3 regions of the Echinimonas agarilytica genome follow, and region 1 is predicted to be linked to each of the others. Evidence: predicted binding sites of a transcription regulator. Region 1 holds the regulator's gene; each other region holds the start of a gene.
The links. Region 1 encodes sigma-54, which starts transcription at its own class of promoters, with help from an activator protein. Its sites were predicted from a motif close to GTTGGCACGNNNNTNGNNT; they were not measured.
Positions count from the first base shown of each region.

Region 2: NAF29_RS10740 (PEP-CTERM sorting domain-containing protein) is a predicted target of sigma-54. The motif match lies at 3,784-3,802, and genes of this name have one in related genera.
Region 3: nifH (nitrogenase iron protein) is a predicted target of sigma-54. The motif match lies at 3,568-3,586, and genes of this name have one in related genera.

Region 1 covers NZ_JAMQGP010000001.1:678,836-686,289, forward strand. The annotation lists gene mgtE (magnesium transporter) at 1-1,056, opposite strand, end outside; gene NAF29_RS02840 (HPr family phosphocarrier protein) at 1,152-1,424, opposite strand; gene rapZ (RNase adapter RapZ) at 1,421-2,278, opposite strand; gene ptsN (PTS IIA-like nitrogen regulatory protein PtsN) at 2,303-2,752, opposite strand; gene hpf (ribosome hibernation promoting factor) at 2,755-3,042, opposite strand; gene NAF29_RS02860 (RNA polymerase factor sigma-54) at 3,072-4,520, opposite strand; gene lptB (LPS export ABC transporter ATP-binding protein) at 4,590-5,315, opposite strand; gene lptA (lipopolysaccharide transport periplasmic protein LptA) at 5,321-5,842, opposite strand; gene lptC (LPS export ABC transporter periplasmic protein LptC) at 5,820-6,395, opposite strand; gene kdsC (3-deoxy-manno-octulosonate-8-phosphatase KdsC) at 6,392-6,946, opposite strand; gene NAF29_RS02885 (KpsF/GutQ family sugar-phosphate isomerase) at 6,946-7,454, opposite strand, start outside.
Region 2 covers NZ_JAMQGP010000004.1:152,654-160,107, reverse strand. The annotation lists gene hscB (co-chaperone HscB) at 1-481, shown strand, start outside; gene hscA (Fe-S protein assembly chaperone HscA) at 512-2,380, shown strand; gene fdx (ISC system 2Fe-2S type ferredoxin) at 2,382-2,720, shown strand; gene iscX (Fe-S cluster assembly protein IscX) at 2,731-2,931, shown strand; gene ndk (nucleoside-diphosphate kinase) at 3,128-3,559, shown strand; gene NAF29_RS10740 (PEP-CTERM sorting domain-containing protein) at 3,845-4,618, shown strand; gene rlmN (dual-specificity RNA methyltransferase RlmN) at 4,828-5,946, shown strand; gene pilW (type IV pilus biogenesis/stability protein PilW) at 5,970-6,773, shown strand; gene NAF29_RS10725 (RodZ domain-containing protein) at 6,760-7,454, shown strand, end outside.
Region 3 covers NZ_JAMQGP010000006.1:116,720-124,173, forward strand. The annotation lists gene nifK (nitrogenase molybdenum-iron protein subunit beta) at 1-1,085, opposite strand, end outside; gene nifD (nitrogenase molybdenum-iron protein alpha chain) at 1,163-2,626, opposite strand; gene nifH (nitrogenase iron protein) at 2,645-3,523, opposite strand; gene NAF29_RS12260 (flavodoxin) at 3,858-4,406, shown strand; gene NAF29_RS12265 (peptidylprolyl isomerase) at 4,820-5,689, opposite strand; gene NAF29_RS12270 (nitrogen fixation protein NifZ) at 5,711-6,148, opposite strand; gene NAF29_RS12275 (nitrogenase-stabilizing/protective protein NifW) at 6,157-6,420, opposite strand; gene nifV (homocitrate synthase) at 6,411-7,454, opposite strand, start outside.

The sequences.
Region 1 (7,454 bases):
GTCGCCCACGTGACCTAAAGCGATACCGCGAATCACCAGAGTAAGGGTTTGATTGGCAGCCACCCCCCCCATGCTCGGCACAATAGTCATGAGAATAGCGACGGTGGCAAGCTGCGACAAAATATCTTCGAACATATTCGATACCGAAGCTGCTAGAAGCGCTGCACATACGTTTAGGCCAAGCCATACTGAGCGTCGCTTGGTACTTTTTAAAGCCGGTGCAAAGGTATCTTCTTCATCGTCTAGGCCCGCCATGCTCATTAATGAGTGCTCTGCGTCCTCACGGATGACGTCAACGACGTCATCGACAGTAATACGGCCTAATAGGCAGCCGTTGCCGTCTACCACAGGGGCCGAAATGAGGTCGTGACGCTCAAAGTGTTGTGCTACTTCAGAGTCGTGCTGTTCAGCCGAGAGGGGGGCTACGTCCACCTCAAGAATCTCCGAAATTTCGAGTTCTGACTGGCTACTAACGAGCAGTGCGAGTGAAACTTCGCCCAAGAGTTTGTCTTGTTTGTCTACCACGTAGAGTTTATCGGTGCCTTCTGGCAACTGGCCGCGCAGCCGAAGATAGCGCAAAACTACATCCACAGAGACATCTGGGCGCAGGGTAATGACATCCGTGTTCATCATGGCGCCAGCGCTGTCTTCTTCATAAGAGAGTGCTTGTTCGACGCGATGACGGTCTTGCTCATCCATCGAGCTTAAGACTTGCTGAAATACCGATTCCGGAAGGCTACCAAGGACGTAAGCGAGATCATCGCTTTCCATACCTTCGATGGCTTCGGCAACATGTTCGGGCTCCATTTCCCGAATAATGCTGTCTTTAATATCTTCCGCTAGCTCTTCAAGGATCTCACCGTGCTGGTCTGGATCGATTAATTGCCAGAGAACAGGACGTGCAGAAGGCGTTGATGATTCTAATAAGAGTGCAACATCGTAAGCCGGAAGGGAGTGAAGCATTCGGCGCACGTGGACAAACATGCCGCCATTGAGAGCGTCATTAACAGCCTTTAAACGGCTGTGAGTTTGTTCTTGTTCGAGAATTTGAGGCATATTAATTGATTCCCGCGCACCGAGTCATAAGAAGGCTTACAGTTTAAACGAATCATCTTGATATGCCACACAAAAGGTATGCCAATTAGAGGGGATTATTCACCCTCATCGAAGAAATTGTTGATGAGGTTCTCGACTGCGTCCAGTGCTGCGGCTGCATCATCACCCTCTGCGCTGACTTGCACCGACTGCCCTTGGCACGTTTGCAGTAGTAACAAGCTCATTACGCTCCCTGCGGAGGCGCTTTTGTCACCATGAGAGATCATGACTTCTGCCTCATAGTCCCGTGCGAGAGTAGCTAGCTTAGTAGCTGCACGCGCATGCAACCCGAGTTTGTTTTGGATGAGCAGTGAGCGAGTTAAAATCATACTGAAGTCTTTTTATATTGAAGGTTACGATGGCGTAGTTGCACCTGATACGATGATCTAAATAAATCCGCAAGGCGGTTGGCGATATGAACTGAGCGGTGGCATCCGCCAGTACAGCCAATTGCCACGGTCACGTAACTCCGATCATTCTTTTCAAGTTGGGGGAGCCAGTCTTTGAGATTACTTTCGACCTGAGCGATAAAGGCTTCTACATTGCTGTGCTGGTCAAAAAATTCAATGACGGGCTGATCGTTGCCGGTATATGAACGTAAACCCGGCTCCCAATAAGGGTTGGGTAAGAAGCGCACATCAAACACGAAGTCAGCATCGTTGGGAGTGCCGTGTTTAAAACCAAATGATTCAAAGACCAACACCAGTGGAGCCTTTGATGTGCCCGATAAGCGTTCGCGAAGTGTTGCGCTAAAATCGTAAATAGTGGAGTGGCTGGTGTCTAAAAATAGGTCGGCTTGCTCTCGAACCGGCTCTAACCAAGATGTCTCTGCGGCAACTGCATCAGCCAGTGTAAGCTCATTTTTTGTAAGCGGGTGACGGCGCCGTGTTTCAGAATAACGTCGCAATAGAATCGAGTCATCGGCATCGAGATATAAAATAGTGGTGGGAACGGCTGTTTTAAGAACTTTAAGCAATTGCTCGATCTGAGCACGATCGTTCGGCAAGTTCCTCATGTCTAAGCTCACAGCAACGTTCTCGTGCTGGTTGTGCTGCATGGTGATCCAAGGCTTCAGAAGTTCGATGGGTAAATTGTCAACGCAATAGTACCCGAGATCTTCGAGAACCCTGAGCGCAATAGATTTCCCTGCTCCTGAACGACCACTAACGACGGTGAGCTTCATGTAAGAGTGCACTTTAATAAATGATTATGCGTTGATAATAACCTGATATAGGTCTTCAGCACTAGAGGCACATCTGAGCTGTTTTAAGGTATTTTTTTGACCTAATTTTTCAGCGACTAAAGCAAGAGTTTTGAGATGGTGTTTGCAGTCTTGCTCGGGCACCAGCATCGCAAACATAATATCGACTGGCTTTTTATCAATGGCGTCGAATTCGATTGGGGATTCAAATTGAACCAATATAGCGACGTTGCTGGCGTCAGACGGGAGTCTGCCGTGCGGAATGGCTATGCCATTTCCAATGCCGGTACTGCCTAGTTTTTCGCGTGCTAAAAAGCGCTCGAAAATTTCGTTTTCGGTGAGTCCTTGGAGATGCTTCGCTGCGATTTCACTTACGATTTCAAGTGCTCGCTTTTTGCTACTACATTGGACTGCACTGAAAGTGCAGTCCTTGGACAGGATACTTCGCATGTTCATGATTAATGCTTCTGCAATTTTTCCTTGTGGCGAATAACCTGCCGGTCGAGCTTGTCGACTAACGAGTCTATCGCCGCATACATACTTTCGCTTTCAGCGTTCGCAAATATTTCCGCTCCCGAGAGGTGAACGGTTGCTTCTGCAATCTGGCGAAGTTTTTCGACATTCAACACCACATGGACGTTTGTGATGTTGTCGAAGTGGCGCTCTAATTTGGCCAGCTTCTCTGTGACATAGTCACGTAAAGGAGGAGTAATATCAACATGATGACCGGTTAAGTTTAGTTGCATAGGCGTGTTTCCTCACTCAGTACTTGTTGTTACAAAAGACTTTTTCTTTGGTTGGATGGCGGAATATTGAGCGCTTCACGATATTTAGCAATCGTTCGGCGAGCCACATTAATTCCTTGATCCGAGAGTAGCTCAGCCATTTTACTATCGCTTAATGGCTTTGCCGGGTTTTCTGCTGCGACCAGCTTTTTAATCAATGCGCGAATAGCAGTGGACGAGCATTCGCCACCACTTTCAGTGCTCACATGGCTGGAGAAGAAGTATTTGAGTTCAAATATACCGCGTGGCGTGTGCATATACTTCTGCGTGGTCACGCGCGAAATAGTAGATTCATGCATGCCAACTTCTTCGGCCACATCATTGAGAACCATGGGTTTCATGGCTTCATCGCCGTACTCAAAAAAGTCGTATTGGCGTTTCAGAATGCAGTTTGAAACTTTCATAAGTGTTTCGTTACGGCTTTCTAAGCTTTTAATGAACCACTTGGCTTCTTGCATGTGTGAACGGATAAATTGTCCGTCAGAGGTGTTTCGAGCACCACGAGACATAGCTGCGTACTGCTCATTGACTCGAATTTTTGGCACTGCATCTGGATTCAATTCGACTTGCCAGACGCCGTTGCGCTTCATCACTGAAACGTCTGGAATGACGTATTGGCTATCTTCGACCACAATGGCACTGCCCGGACGCGGATTGAGGCTTTGGATCAAGCGCATCACTTCGCGAAGCTGGTCTTCTTTGAGTCGCGCTCGGCGCATCAATGTGCGGTAATCGCGACTTGCAAGTAAGTCCATGTGGTTGTTGATCACTAGCATGGCTTCTTTTAACCAAGGCGTGTCGGTGCCAAATTGACGCAATTGAATGAGTAAACATTCTTTGATGGAGCGAGAGCCCGAACCAATTGGGTCAAATAGCTGAATGCGTTTTAAAACGGCTTCAATTTCATCCAATTCAACTTCTGCATTACCTTGGCTTTCTAGAATATCTTCTGTTGTGACAGTGAGATAACCTGCATCATCAATGCCATCAAGAATAGTTCTGGCAATGGCACGATCTGTGTCTGTCATGGGAGTTAATTCAAGCTGCCATTCGAGGTGAGCATGCAATGAATCGGTGGTTTCACCTTGAAAGCTTTCATCATCCTCACGCATTGGGGCGGCTGAGGCCACAGGGGCTGCTGACACAACTTCATCCCAAGTTGTATCCATAGGCATTTCTTCCGAAATGGAATCTTGTTGCAGTGCTTCTGCAGTATCAACTGTACTACTATCTGCTTCAATACTGTCCAAGCTGACATCTGAATCTGCTGAAGATGAATTTTCTTCTTCGGATTGTTCAAGGAGTGGATTGCTATCCAAAGCTTCTTGAATTTCCTGTTGCAGATCTAAAGTCGACAATTGCAAAAGCCTAATGGCTTGCTGCAATTGCGGCGTCATAGTCAGCTGTTGGCCAAATTTAAGCTGGAGCGATGGTTTCATCTAGTCTCCGACTCTTCCTGTGTAACGGTGGCTGCAAAATGAGCAGTATCCGTGGGTTACGTTAAGCTACTATAGCTGGAATTGCTCACCTAAGTACACATCTCGAACGTGTTGATTTGCTAAAACTTGTTCCGGAGAACCTGTCGCAATCAATTCGCCATGTGACACGATGTAAGCGTACTCACAAACGGATAGTGTTTCACGAACGTTATGATCCGTAATTAATATCCCTAAACCTCGAGTTTTGAGGTGTTCAATGATCTTTTTAATATCCGATACTGAAATAGGGTCGACACCGGCAAAAGGCTCATCGAGTAAGATAAAACTGGGTTCAGCGGCAAGCGCTCGTGCAATTTCAACTCTGCGTCGTTCCCCCCCAGAAAGGCTCATGCCTTTGCTTTGGGCAATATGGCCAATATTAAATTCTTCCAGCAAAGAGTCGAGAGCTTCCTCTCGTTGCTCGGTAGAGAGGTCTTTGCGCGTCTCTAAAATAGCCATAATGTTGTCGCGTACACTGAGCTTGCGAAAAATGGACGACTCTTGGGGCAAATAGCCGATGCCTTTTCGGGCACGCTCATGCATGGGCGCCAAGGAAATATCTTCACCGTTGAGCTCAATAATGCCTTTTTCGGCTTGAACAAGCCCCACCACCATATAAAAGGTGGTGGTTTTACCTGCGCCATTAGGCCCCAGAAGACCCACAATTTGCCCTGGTTCAACTTTCAACGAAACATCTTTAACCACTTGACGGCGCTTGTAAGACTTTGCGAGATTTTTTGCTTCTAATAATGCCATGCAGACTATTTCTTTTGGTCGTCGAGTTGTTCTTGGACTTGATCTGGAATGAAGATCGTTGTCACGCGAGCAGAGCCATCGTCTTTGCTATCTGCTTCGAGTAATTGCTGTTCAAGGTTGTAGAGAATCTTGTCACCCTTTACCAAGCTATCTTCTTGAGTTAGTTGAGCTTCACCGGTGAGCAACAAAATACGTTCTCCAAGCTCATATCGAACTCGCAACGCTTGAGCATCCATTGCTTTGCCATTATCAAGGATTTGGCTGTAATTTGCAGGCTTTCCGTTCGCGACCAAGACTTGTTGGCCTTCTTCGGTTGCGTTCAAGATAGTCAGTGTATCTGCAAATATCTGCAATGTTCCTTGAGTCACTTTGACATCACCAATATACGTCACAACATTTGACTTCATATCAATGGTTTGCCGCTCTGATTCAATCACAACTCGTTCAGAGAAGTCGCTCTTTACGGCATAAGAAAAAGGACATATGGCTATTAATGCTGCGGCACTAATTCGCTGGAGTTTGTTCATAAAATGCTTCCACATCTTGCAGAATTTCTATGTCCTGCTTATTTAAATCTGCTTGAAGACCAACACCTTGCATCTCAATGTGTGGGCCAAGGGCGATGACTTTCTCATCAGTATGCATCTGATTGGAGTCAATTTCGAGCACCAGATAAGGTGTTGTAATTGTTTGAACTTGGCTTAAAGGATCGGTTGCTTTAATTGTAACAGAACCTTTGAGCTGCAATTGATCGAGCGCTTGATACAAGCTGCCTTCGCTGGCTGTGACTTTCCAAGCGGGGTCATCGCCAGACTCTTCGTTAAATACTGTGACTTCTGGGTTAGTAAATATGGTCATGTCGAGTGCTGAATAGGATTCCATTCGCTCGCCAAACACCGTACTGGTTAATTTGCCAGTTTTATCAAAATTACGATTAAATAGGTTTTCCGCGATGTAATCGGGTTCATAGGTATCCCATTGTAGAGCCTTCTTTGGATCGCTTTCCTCAGTATCTAATAAAGCATAGATCACCAGTGAGGTGATGAAAAACAAACCTGATACCCAGGTCAGTCTATTCATATGCTACGTCCCATTGTCGTGTTGAAAGTGCCTTGTGCTTGCATGATGGTATCACAAACTTCGCGCACGGCTCCGAACCCTCCAGCGGTTTGTGTGGTCCACTTTGCCCGTTGGCGCAACCAAGGGTGGCCGTCCGCCACGCAAATCGACATACCACATTCGGCCATGACGGGCCAGTCAATGAGGTCGTCTCCAATGTATGCACACTCATGAGCATCGAGTTTGGTGTTGGTTAGGATCTGATGAAATGCTTCAAGTTTATTATCACAGCCTTGATAGAGATGCTCGACTCCTAACGATGACATACGCGCGGAGACGATGTTCGAAGAGCGGCCGGTGATCACAGCGACATCTACACCTGTGCCTTGAAGCGCTTTGACACCGTAACCGTCTCGGGTATGAAATGTTTTGAGTTCTTCTCCATCATTACCCATATAGATGCGGCCGTCTGAAAAAACGCCGTCAACATCGCAAATTAAAAGTTTGATGGGTATGAGTTGTGCTTCAATTGCGCCATCTAAAGAACCGTAAAGGGTGTGAAAAATGCCCATTACAGCACTCCTGAACGCAGTAAATCTTGCATATTAAGTGCGCCAACAGGTCGACCGTCAGAGTCGACCACAAAAAGGCCATTAATTCGTTTGTCTTCCATCAATTTGAGGGCTTCTGCGGCTAACATTTCTGCTTGGGCTGTGACGCCATTTTTTGTCATCACTTCATCAATGGCAGATTCAATGTCGACGTTACCTTTATTCAATACACGTCGTAAATCGCCGTCTGTAAACAGGCCGATCATCTTCCCGTCAGCGTCAACAATGGCAGTCATTCCAAGCTGTTTACGAGACATCTCTTTGAGCGCATAGTTGAGCGTTTCGCCCGATTGAATCACAGGAAGTGAATCGCCTCCGTGCATGAGCTCTTTGAGTGTGAGCAACAGGCGACGGCCCAGACTTCCGCCTGGATGAGATAATGCAAAATCTTCAGCGCTAAAACCACGGGCATGCAAAAGAGCAATGGCCAGTGCGTCACCTAGCACTAATGTGGCCGTTGTGCTTGTGG
Region 2 (7,454 bases), on a different contig from region 1:
CGACATGGCAGCTCTGAATCATACCTATCGTGAACTTCAAAAAAATGCTCACCCCGACCGATTTGCAGGTGAAGGTGAGCAAGCTCAACGTATCGCAGTTCAAAAATCAGCGCAAATTAACGATGCATTCCAAACGCTTAAGGCCGAGTTGCCCCGAGCTCAGTACATGTTGCAGTTAATTGGTGTTGAATTGCGCGGTGAGCAAACGACCATGCGCGATACCGAGTTTTTGATGCAGCAAATGGAATGGCGAGAGACGCTCGAAGATTTACGCCATGCGAAAGACCTAGATGGTCTAGAAGATTTTTCTGATACCATAACTGCCGCTCGAAAAATACAAATGAACCAAATCGCTGTCGCGTTCGATGCGGGGGAACATCAACGTTCGCCAGAGCATTGGACTAATCAAGTTCGTAAGCTCGCCTTTATGGTGAAGCTCAGCAATGAAATTGCTCAGGCTGAAGAAGCCCTAGACGACTGACAGACTAACCCCATAATCAGGTTATCCAACATGGCATTGTTGCAGATTGCTGAGCCCGGACAGAGCGCAGCACCTCACGAATCCAAGCTTGCTGTAGGCATTGATCTTGGAACAACTCACTCGCTAGTTGCAACCGTTCGTAGCGGTATGCCAGAGACGCTGGTCAACGCGCAGGGTGAGTCTATCGTTCCATCCGTTGTCAGCTATCAAAAAGACAATATTGTGGTGGGCCGCGCAGCCGAAGCGCTGGCAGAATCCTATCCGGCCGATACTATCGTGTCGGTAAAACGCTTTATGGGCCGTTCTTTGGCAGACGTTCAGGCGCGCCAGCAAACATTCCCATACAAATTTGAAGCGACTGAAAATGGCTTGGTTGCATTTGATACGCCACAAGGGCGGGTCAATGCAATTGAAGTGTCTTCACAGATATTATCGACCTTAAAAAACTGCGCTGAAACATCGCTGAGCGGTGATCTGATGGGAGCCGTGATCACGGTTCCTGCGTATTTTGATGACGCCCAACGCCAAGCTACCAAAGATGCCGCAGAGTTAGCAGGCTTGAATGTCTTGCGCTTACTCAATGAACCGACTGCAGCTGCCGTTGCATACGGACTCGACTCCGGAGACGAAGGCACGATCGCAGTATTCGATTTAGGCGGGGGCACATTTGATGTGTCTATCCTGCGCTTGCAAAAAGGCGTGTTTGAGGTGCTTGCAACCGGAGGTGATTCAGCCCTCGGTGGTGATGACTTCGATCAGTTATTGGCTTTAGCATTGCTCAATACTGCCGGAATAGCAGAATCAACATTAACTGGCTCTGAATTGCGCCAGCTAACCAACGTTGCAAAATATGCCAAAGAACGTTTAAGCGATTCGGCAACGACTGTTGTTGAGTTTTCAATTGCCGGTAAAACCATTGCGATTGAAGTGAGTCGAGCACAATTTAATGAATTAATTGATGGCTTAGTGCGCAAAACCATTCGCGCGAGTAAACGTGCTCTGCGTGATGCTGACATCTCAATTGATGACATCATGCAAGTGGTTATGGTGGGCGGCTCAACTCGCGTGCCGAAAGTACGTGATGATGTAGAAGCTTTTTTTGGTAAAAAACCACTGACCTCAATCGATCCTGACAAAGTAGTCGCGCTGGGCGCGGCCATTCAGGCAGATGTGTTGGTGGGCAATAAATCGGGCGACGAAATGTTGTTGCTTGATGTCATTCCATTGTCTCTCGGGTTAGAAACAATGGGTGGGTTGGTTGAGAAAGTAATCCCGCGCAACAGCACTATTCCTGTTGCCAAAGCACAAGAATTTACCACGTTTAAAGATGGCCAAACGGCCATGATGATCCACGTGCTCCAAGGCGAACGTGAATTAGTGGACGACTGTCGTTCACTGGCCCGCTTTAATCTTACCGACATGCCTGCACTTGCAGCAGGAGCTGCTCACATTCGCGTGACTTTCCAAGTGGATGCCGACGGCTTGCTGAGTGTGTCGGCCATGGAAAAATCAACAGGTGTTAGCGCATCAATTGATGTGAAACCCTCGTACGGATTGAGTGAGTCTGAAATCACGCATATGATTTCATCTTCCATCACACATGCCCAAGACGATATTGCTGCGCGCATGCTAGCCGAGCAACGTGTAGAATCTGCGCGAGTCATTGAAGCGCTCGAAGCTGCAATTGTTGCAGATGGTGAGCAGTTACTCAGCGCCGATGAATTAGAACGACTGCAAGGAGCAATGTCAGAACTTGCGTTTGCAGCTCAAGGGGATTCACCCAAGTTGATTGAAAAAGCGATTGACGCTGTGAATCACTTATCAGAAGATTTTGCCGCACGACGTATGGATCAGTCGATTCGACAAGCGTTAGCCGGACATAAGGTAGATGAGGTTTAACATGCCAAAGGTTGTATTTCTTCCGCACGAAGAATTGTGCCCAGACGGAGCCGTACTTGAAGCTAAAGAGGGAGACACTATTCTTGATGTAGCTCTTCGTAACCGAATCGACATTGAGCATGCGTGTGAAAAGTCATGTGCATGTACAACGTGCCATGTTGTTGTGCGCGAAGGTTTCGATTCATTAGAAGAAAGTGATGAACTAGAAGACGACATGCTGGATAAAGCATGGGGGCTTGAACCTGATTCACGTTTGGGCTGTCAAGCTGTTGTGGCCGATGAAGATTTAGTGGTCGAGATCCCTAAGTACACATTGAACATGGTTTCAGAACAACACTAAGGACGTACAGATGTCATTAAAATGGACGGACTCACTTGAAATCGCATTGGCGTTGATTGATGCTCATCCGGATGTTGACCCTACATCGGTTCGTTTTACCGACCTGATGCAGTGGGTTGTTGAGTTAGATGAATTTGACGATGATACCGACCGATGCGGCGAACGAATTCTCGAAGCCATCCAGCAAAACTGGATTGACGAAGCGGATTAAACATTGAACGACCTTAGGGTCGTTTTTTTATGTCTATCAATGGCTTTTTTATTTGTATCGGTATTGTAACGAAAATGCGACAAGATAGTTTGCCGCGGTATGTCGATTTTTCGCTGAAGATGGGTATAATTCGCGCCTGATTCGATACGCATTCACGCGTACAACTATAATTTATAAGACTAGGGAGAGCTGTCGCATGGCTATTCAACGCACTTTTTCAATCATCAAACCCGATGCTGTTGCCAAGAACCTTATTGGCGCAATTTACAATCGTTTTGAGTCTGCTGGCTTGACTATCATTGCTTCTAAAATGATTCACATGTCTCAAGAGCAAGCGGAAGGTTTTTACGCAGAGCACAAAGAGCGTCCGTTCTTTGCCGATTTGGTCGCTTTCATGACGTCTGGCCCAGTGATGGTTCAAGCACTTGAAGGCGAAAATGCAGTGTTAGCAAACCGTGAAATTATGGGCGCTACAAATCCAGCTGATGCTGCTCGCGGTACATTACGTGCGGATTATGCAACTGAAGTGAGCGAAAATGCTGTTCACGGTTCAGATGCGGTTGAATCTGCTGCGCGTGAAATTGCATATTTCTTCTCTGACGATGAAATTTGCGCTCGAACTCGATAAAAACAATACTTTGGTCATTTCTATAAAGCCGTGCATTGCACGGCTTTTTTATGAGTTGCGTAGCGCTGAGTTATTAATTTTAATTAAAACATGACGTTAATGGATTCAAATTTAAACATTGAATGATTGCGAGTTTGTATGAGTATTTGTCAGAAAAATTTACATGACATGATTGGTTTTGATTTGAATTCATTTTAAGTGTTTGAAAATAAATAAATTTTAATTTTGGCTTGGTTTTTGCTTTGTTATGTATGCTTGAAAAGTATTAAATTGATGGAATTATTTATGTTGTTGAAGTTTTCTAATCTCGTTAAAGCCGCCAGCGTTGCGCTACTTTTCATGTCTGCTCCTTCTATTGCGGGGTTGATAGATTTTAACGATTACAGCCATGGCACCGTGATTCATGAGCAATACCGTGGTGTGACAATCACAGCCAACAACATTAATCCATTAGTCAGAGATTATGCGGTTGTTTACGATACTGTTCCTGGTATTAACCCTTCGGAAGGTAAAAACAACAGTTACGATCCAGACCTCGAAGGCCCAAACTGGGGCAATTCGAACATCGATGACGTCGATTCTCTCTACCTTGGACGCGTCTTAATTGTTCAAGAAAATAACGAAGGCTGTGATACGGGTGTATGTACTAAGCCTGATGATGAAGGTGATCGCCCTGCCGGTTCGATTGATTTTGAATTTGATACGGCCATTAGTGATTTCGGGTTTGATTTGCTCGACGTCGAAGGTCCTCAAGAATATGGACAAGACAGCGGTTACCTTGCAGCATTTTACGATGAAAACGGTGTCGAAGTTGCCAAAATTGGATTTGGATCTTTCGTCAATGACGGCATTAATAATGCTCAATATGGTGACAATTCTGTCAACCGTATTAGTCCAATTGATTTGACTCAGTATGGCAATGTTTACCGCGTGCAAATTCAATTCGGTGGTTCAGCCGGTATCGATAATGTTCGTTTTACCGAAGTACCCGAGCCAAGTACCAGTGTATTATTCGGTTTAGTGCTTGCGGGTCTAATTTGGCGTCGCAAAAGAGCTTAATCAAAAACAAAGAAAAAATGACTGTTTATTTATAAAGCCCATCGATAATCGGTGGGCTTTGTTGTTTCAGGCGTTCAAACGTCGATTTAAGTGCCAATCCCTCCTCAAACTGTCTGCTAATCCGCAATTAACTGGCAATGCAGTGTTATAATTTGTACAATCCTGCGCCCCCGATTTTCGGGGCGGTGTAGCGTATAGAGGTCATCAACGTGTCAGAGAAAATCAATTTATTAAATCTTGATCGCAATGCGATGCGAGAATTTTTTGCAGAAATCGGTGAGAAACCATTTCGCGCTGACCAAGTCATGAAGTGGATTTACCATTATGGCTATGATGACTTTTCGCTGATGACGAACATCAACAAGGCGCTCAGAGAGAAACTCGCGGCGCGTTGTGAGATTAAAGCGCCTGAAATTGCAACTGAGCAGCGCAGTTCTGATGGCACCATCAAATGGTCTTTGACGGTGAGTGGTGGCCAAGAAGTTGAAACTGTGTATATTCCAGAGGAAGGGCGCGCGACCTTGTGCGTGTCGTCGCAAGTAGGCTGTGCGCTAGAGTGTACCTTTTGCTCAACGGCTCAGCAGGGCTTTAACCGCAATTTATCGGTGTCTGAGATTATCGGCCAAGTGTGGCGCGCGGCAAAAGTCATTGGCCCGGCAGCCATCGCCGGTGAGCGTCCTATCACCAATGTGGTCATGATGGGCATGGGCGAGCCATTATTGAACGTCAAAAATGTAGTGCCAGCAATGGAACTGATGATGGAAGACTTTGGTTACGGCTTATCTAAGCGTCGTGTGACCTTAAGTACATCCGGCGTTGTTCCAGCATTAGATAAGCTGGCGGGTGAAATCGATGTTGCGTTAGCAATTTCATTGCACGCGCCAAACGACGCTCTCAGAGATGAAATTGTGCCTGTTAATAAAAAGTACAACATCGAAACGTTCCTCGCGTCAGTTCGCAATTATGTCAGTCAGTCCAATGCAAATCAGGGCAAGGTCACGGTTGAATACGTGATGCTCGACCATGTCAACGACAGCACAGATCAAGCTCATGAGCTAGCCCAGGTGATGAAGAATACGCCGTGCAAGATTAACTTGATTCCGTGGAACCCATTCCCCGGCGCACCGTATGGGCGCTCGAGTAACTCACGTATCGATCGGTTCTCAAAAGTACTGATGGACTATGGGCTTACCGTGATTGTTCGCAAAACGCGGGGTGACGATATTGATGCGGCCTGTGGACAGCTTGCAGGCGATGTTGTCGACCGTACCAAGCGAACTCTAAAAAAACGGATGCAAGGCGACGACATTTCGGTCAAAATGGTTTAATTAACCGTATATTAGACGCTATTTTGAAGCTCACTCTTTCTATTCTTCTGCTCAGTTTGTCGCTGCTTACAGCATGTGTGACAGAAACGCGCGTTGCAGGCAGCAACAAACCTGTGGTTGAAAATCAAACTCAACCCGATGATGCTGCGCGCAATCGCGTGGCGTTGGGATTGCGCTACTTGCAAAATGGCAATACGGCGCAGGCCAAATATAATTTGGAACGTGCCCGCGAATATGCGCCTTATTTAGGTGAAGTGCATTATGCACTTGCTTACTATTACCAGCGCGTGAGTGAACCTGAACTCGCAGAAGCCGCCTATAAAGACGCACTTCAATACGGCCCTCATGACGGCTCCACCATGAATAACTATGGTGTGTTCTTGTGTCAGAATAATCGAATTGATGAGGCGGTCGGCATGTTTTTAGCCGCCGTGAAAGAGCCTAGCTACATTCGAGTGGCAGATGCCTATGAAAATGCAGGCTTATGTTTGCTGAGCAATACTGATGTGGCGCAGGCAAAAAAGTACTTTTCAAAAGCCTTGAGCTATAACGCGGCTCGGCCACGTTCGTTAATGGGAATGGCAGACGCCAACCTGCAACTTAAAGAATTAGAATCGGCTGATTTTTACTTTAAGCAGTATTTAAAGAATAACTCGATTGATGTTGATAGTGCCGTGGTTGGATACAAACTGGCGGTGGCTAAGCATGACATTGATGAACAAAAACGTTATGAGCTTCTGCTCAAATCTCGATATCCAAACGCTTATGAAGCGTTGCTTGCCGAACATGAATCGGCAGCACACAAGGTAAAGCATGATGAAGGATGAAACTGTACAGGCTGAACCTGAAGTGAAATCAGGCCCAGGTACACGATTAGCCGCCGCTCGAGAAGCGGCTGGTAAAACAGCAACGGAAATTGCAGAACGTTTAAATCTGCGTCCCGCTGTGATTGAAGCCATAGATGCTGATGATTATCAAAGCCTGCCGTCAGCGACTTTTGTGCGCGGCTATTTACGTGCTTATGCCCGTGATGTGGGGTTGCCTGAATCCGAGATCATGACGGCCTTCGAAGAGTACGGCGATGCCAAGAGCGCATCGTCCAATATGCAAAGCTTTAGTCGCCGTACAAGCAATGAACGCTCTGACAGCCGAGTGATGTGGTTGACCTACCTCATCGTCTTAGTCTTAATCGGGTTTGTGGTGCTTTGGTGGTGGCAAAAAAATCAAGATCAAGCGCTGCGCCTGCAAACCATGCCTCAAGCCACAGAAGTATCTGAAGCGTTGAATCAGCCATCTCAGCCTAAGAATTCGACTTTGGCACAGCCTGAGCCTGAAATTGAACCTGTTAGCCAAACAGCGTTAGAGCAGATGCCTGCTGCTGAACTTGAACCGGTCACGGATGAGTCTGAGGCTGAAAGTTCTCAAGCAGAACAATTTGCGCCACCGGCACAAGCTGAAGCAGAAATCATTGAAGCCAATGAGAGTGAAGTCGGTGAGCTTTCAGCGCC
Region 3 (7,454 bases), on a different contig from region 1:
TGTAACCACGTATGTGAATCGGTCATCATATCAACCAAACGACCCCGCTCTTTTTCCAGCGATGCGGCAATGGGTTTACCGGAAAGTGCAGCGATTTCCATCAAAAAGTCGTCGGTGAAGTCCAACCCCATGGGAATGTTCAGCTTAGGGACAGTGTGACCCCAGGTACCTTCGACAAACTTTTTAGTTTTCACGAGATGATCAGGCTGCAGTAATACAGTGGTTTTTGCATTCGGTGCATCTTTCATTTCATTCAATGGCGTGCCGCCCGCATACATGCGGTACTCGCCATCAGCCGGAGTATCCAGCACTTCTGATGGGTCGGATAGCAGGCTGTATTCCACTCCCATCTCTTGCATCATGCGATGAATCACTCGGTAGTTACCCAAATAGGTTTCGAATCCCGGAACAAGATTTATCTTGCCATTACTGCCGACTTCTTTGTTGTCCATTTCTTTGAGGGTGAAATAGCGTGCAAAGCCTTCGAACATATTGTCCCAGCCCGTGGTGTGACTGCCCACGAAGCTCGGCGTATGGGCAAAAGGTGTAGGGAAATCTTTTGGAATATATCCCTCCGCTTTTGCATTACCTATAAAGGCATTGAGGTCGTCACCAATGACTTCCGCCATACAGGTAGTCGACACAGCGATAGCATCTGGCTTGTAGAGTGCAAGAGCATTTTCCAGCCCATCAAACATATTTTTTTGGCCACCGAATACAGCCGCATCTTCGGTCATAGAATCAGATACACAGGCTACGGGCTCTTTAAAATGACGATTAAAATAGGTGCGGAAATATGCGACACAGCCCTGAGAACCATGCACATACGGCAGTGTGTTCTCAAAACCCAATCCACATAAAACTGAGCCTAGCGGCTGACAAGCCTTAGCCGGATTAATGGTTAGGTTTTTGCGTTCGAAGTTTTTCTCTTTGTACTCTTCGGTGGTGGTCCACTCGAATACTTGTTTAACTTTTTCGGCATCATGACCTTCTTCAAACTCGAGTTTGCGGGCCATCATGTCTTGATATTCGGTCTGTTTAAATAGCGAATATCCAGGTTCGATATTTTCTACATCTTGACTCATAACATCTCCTCCCCGCGCCACTCATACGTGAACAAACGGGTGATTGTTAGTTGGCTGAATCTGTCAGCCGCAAAAAATTAAGCACTCTGCGCCAGTTCGGTTTCACTGACTTTTTTCCAAGGGGCCACTAATTTGTCCCAGCAAGGATTGTTAAGGGTCATGTCCATATCGCGGGCAAAAATAGCAAAACCATCAAAGCCGTGATAAGGGCCTGAATAGTCCCAACTGTGCATTTGTCTGAAAGGAATTCCCATTTTCTGGAAGATGTATTTCTCTTTCACCCCGGCACCGATAAGATCCGGTTTGATTTTTTCCGCGAACGCTTCCAACTCATATCCTGTTACGTCGTCATAAATCAGCGTTGACTCTTTTACTTCCGGAGTGGTTTTGGTGTAGTCGTCATTATGCGCAAACTCGTAACCCGTCCCCACGATTTCCATACCTAAGTCTTCATAGGCACCAATCACGTGGCGGGGGCGTAAACCACCGACGTAAAGCATGACTTTTTTGCCTTGAAGACGTGGCTTGAACTTATCCACAATGGGCTGCCATTGAGCGCGGTATTTTGCAATGACCTGCTCTGTTTTGGCCTGAATTGACTCATCAAAGAAGGCGGCGATCTTGCGCAATGACTCTTCGCATTTGGTTGGCCCAAACAGGTTGTACTCCATCCACGGAATACCGTATTTCTCTTCCATATGACGAGAGATGTAGTTCATTGAGCGGTAACAATGCACTAGGTTCAGTTTTACTTTCGGTGTGTTTTCCATTTCGGGCAGGGTGCCATCGCCAGACCATTGTGCAACGACGCGCAAGCCAATCTCTTCAAGCAATATACGTGAGGACCAGGCATCACCACCGATATTGTAATCACCCAAAATTGCAACATCGTATTGACCGGCTTCAAATGCCTTGCCTTCTGACTTATCCAGCACATAATCACGTATGGTGTCATTGGCAATGTGGTGGCCCAATGATTGGCTGACTCCACGGAAACCTTCGCAACGCACCGGCACGATGGTTTTGCCAATTTCTGCGCCTTTTATTTTTGCCACTGCTTCAATGTCATCACCGATCAGACCAACAGGGCACTCTGATTGAATTGAAATGCCTTTGTTTAGAGGAAACAGTGTTTCAATTTCGTCGATCATCGCGTTGAGCTTTTTGTCACCGCCGAAGACGATGTCCCGCTCCTGAAAATCGGAGGTAAAGTTCATGGTGCCAAAGCTATTTACCCCGGTCATACCAACATAATAGTTACGTCGACCGGCTCGGGAATATTGACCACAACCTACGGGACCGTGGGAAATATGTATCATGTCCTTGATTGGGCCCCATACCACCCCTTTTGAACCCGCATAGGCACAGCCTCGGGCGGTCATAACCCCAGGCAGGGATTTACGGTTAGCCGTGACGCATTTCGAACCCTGCGCTTCTGAACTGCTTTTCGCCAGGTGCTTTGTTCGGTCTTTTTTGGCTTTCGCTGGATAAACCTCGAGCACCTCATCGATAACAGCCTGTATTTCTGTTTTGTCTGTCATAACAGTATCCTCAACACATTAAGCGACCACTTCGTCGACAGTTTGACCAATGATGGATTCATCCTCTGCTTCCATAATGCCGAATTCCATTAGCAAGTCTTCCAACTCATCCATTGTTACGGGTTCAGGGACGACAAACAGTTTGTTAGCAATGATCTTTTGCGCGAGTGCGCGGTATTCGTTTGCCTGATTACATTTAGAATTGTATTCAATGACCGTCATGCGACGGATCTCAGCTTGTTGCACGACATTGTCGCGAGGAACAAAGTGGATCATCTGTGTACCAATCTTGGCAGCAAGTGCTTCAATCAATTCATCTTCCCTATCACATTTACGGGAGTTACAGATCAAGCCAGCGAGACGGACGCTGCCGGTAGCGGCGTATTTACAAATACCTTTAGAAATGTTGTTTGCGGCATACATCGCCATCATTTCACCTGACACAACGATGTAGATTTCCTGAGCTTTGTTTTCGCGAATTGGCATTGCAAACCCACCGCATACCACGTCGCCTAATACATCATAAAAAACAAAGTCCAGATCTTCCTCGTAGGCGCCTTCTTCTTCGAGGAAGTTGATTGCCGTGATTACACCACGACCTGCACAACCCACGCCTGGTTCCGGACCTCCGGATTCGACACAACGCACGTCTCCATAACCGATTTTAAGTACATCTTCGAGTTCCAAATCCTCTACTGAACCAGCCTCAGCAGCCATTTCCATAATGGTGTTTTGCGCTTTGGCATGAAGGATCAAGCGCGTCGAGTCGGCTTTCGGGTCGCAACCAATGATCATGACCTTTTGCCCAGCCTCGGCTAACGCTGCGACCAGATTCTGTGTTGTTGTGGACTTTCCAATTCCACCCTTACCGTAAATTGCACATTGACGTATTGTCATAATTCTTGTCTCCGAATGTTGGATGACGGTTCCCAACTGCTTAGTTGCGAAAATCAGACCAACCCATTGATAATTCTATGTTACTGTTTTTATGGGTTTTATTTTTTAAGTGGGGGCAGCGTGTCGGTGTCTTTGTAGGATGCAGACGTGACAAATGTCGCGAGTGCGACACTCATGGTCGCTTTCTTTGTTGTGTAGCAAACCGAACAATTGTTCAAGGCAAACAATGCGACTTTAGTTTTTTTTGTTTTTAGGACAATGAGTTATCTAGATTTCTCTTTTGGCAAAAAAGTTGCAATACAACTGTGTGGGCTAAACAACTTGGAGTGAAACCATGAGCAAAATTGGAATCTTTTTCGGTACTGATACGGGTACCACACGCAAAATTTCAAAACTAATTGCTAAAGAGTTAGGAGAGCTGGCTGCTAAGCCGCTGAATATTAATCGTGCTGAACCCGATGCGCTAACCGCATATGAATACCTTATTCTCGGTACACCGACGCTCGGGGAAGGGCAGTTGCCCGGTCTAAGCTCGGATTGTCAGACAGACAGTTGGGAGGAATACATGGATAACTTCGAAGAACTGGATCTGACCGGGAAGAAGGTCGCACTATTTGGATTGGGTGATCAGGTCAATTATCCAAACGAATTCGTTGATGCGCTGGGTGAGCTTTACGACGCAGTTGCTGAGACGGGGGCTGAAATGCTAGGTCGTTGGTCTGTTGAAGGCTATGAATATGAAGCAAGTTGCGCAGAAGACGGCGAAGAGTTTGTTGGTTTGGTGATCGACAATGATAACCAAAGTGACAAAAATGCAGCACGAGTTTCACAATGGGTCGAACAAGTCCTGGCTGAAATGGAACTTGAAGCGCTGCCAGCCTAATAAACGAACCCTTGGTATGGTTATACTCCTGAAAAATAATTGACGTCAAAAGTAGAGTTTTCTCGTCCCTTGCTTACCAAGTGATTCTGTCGTAATTGCGGGTGACCAAGGGAATCTTCGATCTCTTTGCTCGTTATTTGGTCAATTGCTCAGCACTGATGGGAATAATCATGCCATCTAGCGAAAGGGGTATAAAACAGTGAAACCCTTCGAAGAGGGTGACGTTAAGCGTGTTATTAAAGTAAGCTAGTCGGATAAGTCGCCCCTACATTTTGGGGCCCAGCCAATCATAATTAACGTGTCGAAGTACTCGCTAAAAACTGAGCCTCGATTGAGGCTCCTCCGGCTTTTTTGATGTCCCAGTAACAGCTTTACGATAGAAAGTTGAGTGAGCTCAATTGCAATTGATACAGCTAGCCCAAAAGGCTGGCAATCCATGCTTTCTGCTTTCTTTTTTGTCGCAGTTGCGTGTGTTGTTCGATGATTTTAGGTTTCGCTTGCTCAAAAGGTACTAAATGCTGAACCTCGACGGATTGGCACATCAGTAAATGAAAGCCTGCTTCACTTTCAATCACCTCTGAAAGGCTGTTCGGACTCATCTTAAATAGTATGGCATCTAGTTCCGGGTGCAAGGTTTTAGCTTCAACTAATCCAAGCTCACCACCGTGCATCGCTGTTGGACACTCTGAGTGGCGACGAGCTAAATCAGCAAAATTGTGGATCTGTGCTACCTCTAACAAGTCTTGTATTCTTTTTAAAGCTGCTTCTTTGGTGTTTTCGGCAAACTCTGGGTTTATGGTGATCAGGATATGTGAGGCTCGTCGACGCTCAGGCTGCTTAAACTTGTCAGCTTGGTGTTGATAGTAGTGATAGGCATCAGACTCGCTAAAATGCTCGATATCCTTTGCCGCAAATTCTAGGGTTTTTTGACTGAGGTTTTCTAATTGCAGTGCCTGTTTCAAACTAATTTCAGTTAGTTTGTTCTCAGCTAGGGTTGCTTCAAAATCCGAGCGACTAGGAAAGCGCTGGACTAATTCTAAAAATACTGCGCTTGTTTGACTGTTTGAAAGGTGTACCTGGCTGGCCTCAGAGGAGGATAACACTGCTTTGTGCAGTTTAAGCGAATTGTTGAGCACCTTTTGTAATTGCAACTCTTGCGATTCATCAAGTTCACTTCTAACTTTGGCAAATTTATTCATGCTCAGTCGCATGGCTAAATAGTGAGACAAGGCCTGATAACGTTCATCATTGTCCTGGACATCTTTGGATTTGATCGCTGCCATAATTCTTTCCTCTACATAAGGCTAGCAGGAAGCCAGCGCTCGCTCAGGTACATCGACGTCTTGGCCATTAACCTGAATTCGGTAACAAATTGCACTGACGTCTTCCCTGTTTACACCCAGCACTGATACTAAATCGTTCTTTTCGGCGATAACCTGGCCTCCCATTGACAGGCTCAGATTAAGCCTTGCAGAGTCGCCGTACTCGAATTGATTATCCACCCATGGCTCAAGGGCTGAGATAAGCTCGCTTTCCTTGCAGCCAATGAGGGTGTTTTGCTCAATAAAGTGGACCTGATACACAATGGTATCCTGCTGGAAAAAGCCCGATTGCCTGACGTAGCCAGCAGTGCCACGGCGCATAAGCAATACGCCTTTTGCTGCATTTTCTACTGTGCCATCGCTGCGTATGTTCTTGACTAAGCGAACCTTGGCACCATATTCGTATTTCGGTAGTTGCATAATCTCTCCTAATGACAATCGTTGCACTGCCCACATTTGCTGGCATTGAGCGCCATAGATTCGCCTCGCTGTAACAGGCAATAGGCCTTGGTGAGTGCCGTTTGATAGTCGTCCCGACTATGCGGGACATCAAACCATTCAAGATTTTTGCGAAACAGGCGCAGTAACTGTACTCGTTTGTGTTTAAGAAACTCTGCGTCGTATTGCACCTCAAAGGCTTCTAAGAACGCCTCTGCGCTGTTCAGGTCTTCCAATAAAGCGTCTAGTTCCATCCAGCAAGCACCCCTGTATGTTGTTTCGTTGTTTGAGCAATGCTGTTTTGCCAAAAGCCCAATAAGTCACTTTCATTAGGGCTGCGCTTGTTAATTTCAGCCCAACTCACCAACTGTTCCTGAATGTTGTCCAAGGCACTTTGTTGAAGGGAAATTCCCAATGCAGCAAAACGCTGTTTAATGGCTTTTTGACCGCTGTACTTGCCTAAAACCAACGTGTGCTGCCTGCCTAATATTTCCGGATCAAAATTTTGATAATTGCGCTTGTCTTTGCGCAATCCATCCAGGTGCAAGCCACTTTCGTGAGTGAAGACGGAATCGCCAACAACACATTTTTGTGGTGACAATTGTCGCCCAGAATAGCGGGCGACCAGCGCAGCAATTTCTGGTAAATGTTCTAGCTGAATATCTGAGTGACAATTCATTACGCTAAATTCAGGTTGAACATGAGTCGCCAGAAGCAGTTCTTCCAATGCGGCATTACCAGCGCGCTCTCCCAAGCCATTGACCGTGGTATTAACAGAGTCAAACCCGGCCTTTAGCGCCACCAGTGAATTGGCCGTTGCCAAACCAAGGTCATTGTGGGCGTGTATTTCCAACTGTAAGTCAGTCAATGTGCGCACCTGCTTGAAGCGATGAAACGCGCTCAGTGGCTCCATAATGCCCGTGGTATCAGCATAACGTAATCGATCAGCTCCATAGGTGGCGGCCAGTTCAGCCACCTTGGCGATGGTATCAAGTTCAGCTCTGGAGGCGTCTTCCATCCCAATACAAACCCTGAGCCCGAGATTTTTTGCTTGCTCAACTGCTGGTTTTATCGTTTGCAGCATGTTGTCCTCGCTCATTCTGAGCTTGCTCTTGCGCTGTTGTATTGACACCGGTAATGAGAGATCGACCCAGTCTAGCCCTAGACCCTTGCAATGGCTGATATCGCTTTCCAGCATCCGACACCAGCCCATCGATTGAGTCGTCTTTAACGTAGTCGTGATCGCCTGAATACCGTCTCTTTCTCTGGCGCTCATTGCGGGGATACC